Regions from separate parts of the Frigoribacterium sp. VKM Ac-2530 genome, predicted to be linked through region 2. Evidence: predicted binding sites of a transcription regulator. Region 2 holds the regulator's gene; the other holds the start of a gene.
What was found. Region 2 encodes LexA, which represses DNA repair genes until DNA is damaged. Its sites were predicted from a motif close to TCGAACANNTGTTCGA; they were not measured.

Region 1: a site for LexA is predicted at 1,692-1,707, ahead of ITJ48_RS02945 (DNA polymerase III subunit alpha). Genes of this name have one in related genera too.

What each region holds. Positions count from the first base shown of each region.
Region 1 is NZ_JADKSE010000001.1:643,370-645,764, reverse strand. It holds gene ITJ48_RS02945 (DNA polymerase III subunit alpha) at 1-1,643, opposite strand, end outside; gene ITJ48_RS02940 (aromatic acid exporter family protein) at 1,814-2,395, shown strand, end outside.
Region 2 is NZ_JADKSE010000002.1:24,671-27,065, reverse strand. It holds gene hflX (GTPase HflX) at 1-1,129, shown strand, start outside; gene lexA (transcriptional repressor LexA) at 1,206-1,892, opposite strand; gene ITJ48_RS09040 (LysM peptidoglycan-binding domain-containing protein) at 2,145-2,395, shown strand, end outside.

The sequences.
Region 1 (2,395 bases), on a different contig from region 2:
AGGTCGATCTGGCCGTTCTGGCGGGCGAGGTCGGCGATGGCCCGCAGCTCGGGCTTCTCGGCCATGGCGGTGCGGAGGTCGCGGGCGTTCGAGCGCCAGACGTTGTTCGCGACGAGGTCGATCTGGTCGTCGTCGAGCCCGAGGGCCTGGCCGGCGTCGCGCACCGCCCCCCGGCCGCGGTAGGTCGACTGCATCGACATGAGGGTGACCCGGTTGCTGCCGTAGCGGTCGAAGATCGCCCGGTAGATCTCGTGCCGCCTGGCCGACTCGACGTCGATGTCGATGTCGGGCAGCGTCTCGCGCTTGTTGCCGAGGAACCGCTCGAACAGCAGGTCGTGCTCGATCGGGTCGACGTTCGAGATGCGCAGCAGGTAGGTGACGAGGCTGCCGGCGCCCGACCCGCGCGCGGCGTTCCGCACCCGCATGTCGCGCATCAGCGCCGAGACGTCGGCCACGGTGAGGAAGTAGCTGGCGAAGCCGAAGCCCGTGATGATGCCAAGCTCGTAGCGCATCCGCTCGTCGACGGTGCGGCGGAGGGCCTGGTCGGCGTGGCCGAAGCGCTCGGTGACGCCCGCCTCGGCCCTGCGGAACAGCACCTGGTCGGGATCGCCGTCGACGCCGATGGCGCTGAGCTCGGGCGTCTTCGGCCGGCGCCAGCGCAGGTCGGCGTCGGGGTCGAGGCGGCAGCGGTCGGCGAGCCGCTCGGTCTCGGCCAGCATCTCCTCTGCGGCCCGACGGGGGCACGAGGAGGCGTCGGCGACGAGGGTCGCCAGCGCGCGCATCTCGTCGCCCGGCTTCAGCGACGCCTGGGCGTTCGGCTGCGGAGTGAACGCCCCCAGAGGGGCCAGGTGCCCCGCCGAGTCGAGCACGTCGGCTGTGACCGCACCGTCGGGGTCGAGGTAGCGCACCGCGTTGGTCAGCACGGCGGGCACCCCGACGTGCTCGGCCAGCTCGAGCATGCGCGCCGCGTGCCGCACGCTGCGGCTCTCGCCCGGCTCGGTGAGGTGGCAGACGACCTCGACGGCCACGCCGCCGGGCAGCTCGCGCGCCCAGGCGGCCAGCGACGCCGCCGCGGCCGTGTGCCGGCCCTCGGCCACCAGCCGCCCCACGTCGGAGTCGGGCCCGAGCAGCACCGTCGCGTCGGCGCCTTCGTCGCCGCGCAGGAACGCCCGCAGTCGTGACCGCGGGATCGTCGCGACGCTGTTCGCGCTGCCGCTCACCCGCCTCGTCGCCCGGCCGTGCGCCGCGCTGATCAACCGGCAGAGAGCCGCCCAGCCCGCACCCGGACGGCCCCCGCCCGCCCCGTGCGCGAGCACCACGATCCGGTCGACCGAGGAGGCGCCCGCCCTGCCCCCGGGACCGGCGCCCGCCGACGCGCCCCCCGCCTCCCCGGCGCCGCCGCCCCCGCGGCCGCCCTCGTCGGCCGTGTCGTCGACGCAGCCGAGCTCGACGCCCACGATCGGGTCGATGCCCGCCGCCCGGCAGGCGCCGATGTGCCGGATCGCCCCGTAGAGGCCGTCGCGGTCGGTGATCGCCAGCGCGTCCGCGCCGTGGGCGGCGGCGTGCTCGACGAGCTGCGCCGGCGGCGTCGTGCCGTAGTGCGCGCTGAACGACGACGCCACGTGCAGGTGGGTGAAACGCATCGTGCTGCCTCGGTGCTTCTCTCGTCGGACCTCCCGGCCGAGGTCGGTTCGAACGTGTGTTCGACGAGTGTACGTCGCCCCGGCGGGGCGCGACGACCCGGACCGCGACCGGACCCCGTCCCGCACGTCGACGCCGGGCGGCGACCGCGCCCTGCTGTCATCATCGTCAGATGCCCGACCGACGAGCCGCCGCCCAGGACCCCGCCCGGACCGCCTCCCGGTGGACGCGGACGCTGCTGGCCCAGCCGCGCCTCCTCATGGCCGCGAAGGGGGCGCTCGCCGCGGCCCTCGCCTACTGGATCGCGCCCCACGTGCCCGGCGTGGCCGCCGAGTACCCCTACTACGCCCCGCTCGGGGCCGTGCTGGCCCTCTGGCCCACCGTCAAGACGTCGCTCAAGCAGGGGCTGCAGACGATCCTCGGCCTCGTGATCGGGGTGCTGCTCGCGACGACGGTGTTCGCCCTGCAGGAGGGGCAGCCCGGCGTGCTGGCCGTGGCGCTCGTCGTCGGCCTCGGCACGCTCATCGCGGGGATCCGCTGGCTCGGCGCGGGCCGCGACTGGGTGCTGACCGCCGGCCTCTTCGTGCTGCTGCTGGGCGGGGCGAACGCCGAGGACTACTCCACCGGCTACGTCGTGCAGATCGGCGTGGGCGTCGCCGTGGGCGTCGTCGTCAACCTCGTCCTGGTGCCGCCGCTGTACACCGGTCGGGCCGAGCGCCGGCTCCGGCTCGTGCAGGCGTCGCTCGCCGACCGT
Region 2 (2,395 bases):
GGAGCTCCGCCAGACCGTGGCCGCCCTCGGTGCCGACACGGTCATCGCCGACACCGAGCTCGCACCGAGCCAGCGGCGTGCGTTGGAGGACGTGGTCAAGGTCAAGGTGATCGACCGCACGGCCGTCATCCTCGACATCTTCAGCCAGCACGCGAAGAGCAGGGAGGGCAAGGCGCAGGTCGAGCTCGCCCAGCTCGAGTACCTGCTCCCTCGCCTCCGTGGCTGGGGCGACTCGATGTCGCGTCAGGCCGGTGGCCAGGTCGGCGGTGCCGGCGCGGGCATGGGCAGCAGGGGCCCCGGCGAGACGAAGATCGAGCTCGACCGTCGCCGGATCCACACGCGCATGGCCCGCCTGCGACGCCAGATCAAGGAGATGAAGCCGGCACGCGACGCCAAGCGCGCCAACCGCGACCGCAACGAGGTGCCCTCCGTGGCCATCGCCGGCTACACCAACGCCGGCAAGTCGAGCCTGCTCAACCGGCTGACGAGCGCCGGCGTCCTGGTCGAGAACGCCCTGTTCGCGACCCTCGACGCGACCGTCCGCAAGAGCGCGACCACCGACGGCCGTCCCTTCACCTACGCCGACACGGTGGGCTTCGTCCGCAACCTGCCGCACCAGCTCGTCGAGGCGTTCCGCTCGACGCTCGAGGAGGTCGCTGGCTCGGACGTCATCGTGCACGTCGTCGACGGGTCGCACCCCGACCCCGCCGCACAGCTGGCGACGGTGCGCGAGGTCATCGGCGAGGTCGACGGCCGGGACATCCCCGAGGTCGTGGTCTTCAACAAGAGCGACCTCGTCGACGACGACCAGCGGCTGGTGCTGCAGGGGCTCGAGCCGACGGCCGTCTTCGTCTCGGCGCGCACGGGCGAGGGCATCGACGAGCTGTTGGCCAAGGTCGCCGGCCTGCTGCCCGAGCCTGAGGTCGAGCTCGACCTCCTCGTGCCCTACGACCGCGGCGACGTCGTCTCGCACCTGCACGACTCCGGCCGGGTCCTGACGACCGACTACGACGAGCAGGGCACCCGGGTCCACGCCCGCGTCTACCCGAGCGACGTCGCAGCGCTCTCGCCGTTCGTGCGCACGGACGCTGCCGACGCCGTCGAGACCGCGGAGCCAGCCGCCTCCTGAGCCGTTCGCTCCCCGGACGACGAAGCGCCTCCGACCCGGTCAGGGCAGGAGGCGCTTCGTCGTTGTCAGGACGGCGTCAGACCGAGCGGAGCACCGCCACGACCTTGCCGAGGATCTGCGCGTGGTCGCCCACGATCGGCTCGAACGCGCTGTTGCGGGGGAGCAGCCAGGTGTGGCCGTCCCGCTGTCGGAACACCTTGACGGTGGCTTCGTCGTCGAGCATGGCCGCGACGATGTCGCCGTTCTCGGCGTCCTGCTGCTGTCGGACGACCACCCAGTCCCCGTCGCAGATGGCGGCGTCGATCATGGACTCGCCGACGACGCGGAGCATGAACAGCTCGCCCTTCCCCACGAGCTGGCGGGGGAGCGGCATGACGTCCTCGACCTGCTGCTCGGCCGTGATGGGGATGCCGGCCGCGATGCGCCCGACCATCGGCACGTGTGCGGTGTCGCCGTCGTCGCTGGTCGAGAGGATGCTCGTGACCGTGGCGACGGGGGCCGGTTCGCCCAGCACCTCGAGGGCGCGGGGGCGGTTCGGGTCGCGACGGATGCGGCCGGCGAGCTCGAGCTGGTTCAGCTGGTGGGTCACGCTCGACAGCGACTTGAGGCCGACGGCGTCGCCGATCTCGCGCATGCTCGGCGGGTAGCCGCTCTGGGCGATGCTCGCCTGGATGGCGGCGAGGATCGACTCCTGCTTGGCGGTGAGCGCCTTGCGCGGGGGCGTCGCCGGGGCGGTCGCCGTGGCGCTGTGCCGGTCGGTCATGTCTCTCCTGCCGTCGATGTCGGTGGTCGCTGGTGTACTCGTCCCACCGACTGGAACCTATCGGATCACGGCCGCCTGGCGAAACACATGTTCGAGTGTGTCGCGCATTCCTGCACCGGATGTTCGAAGAAAGTGGTTGCCGTCGGGCTTGATCGAAGATATGTTCGGTACACGTCTTCGTGTCCGGCATTCCCGGCCGAGTGCCGGGCACGAACTCGTACGACCAACTCTCGCGGTGAAAGGAACCACCTCATGAGCAGCATCAGCAGCAGCACCCTCAGCACGACCCCCGGCACCAGCGTCCCCCGCACGCGCCTCCGCATCACGCGTCGAGGCCGACGGGTCGTGGGCGCGGCGGTCGCGCTCGGCGCAGGGGCCATCGTCGCCGCGGGCCTCCTGCTCGGCCCGGGTGCCGTGGCGTCCGACCAGGCTGCCGACGTGTCGTTCGCGCAGGTCACCGTCGAGGGCGGCGAGTCGCTGTGGCAGGTCGCCAGTGAGATCGC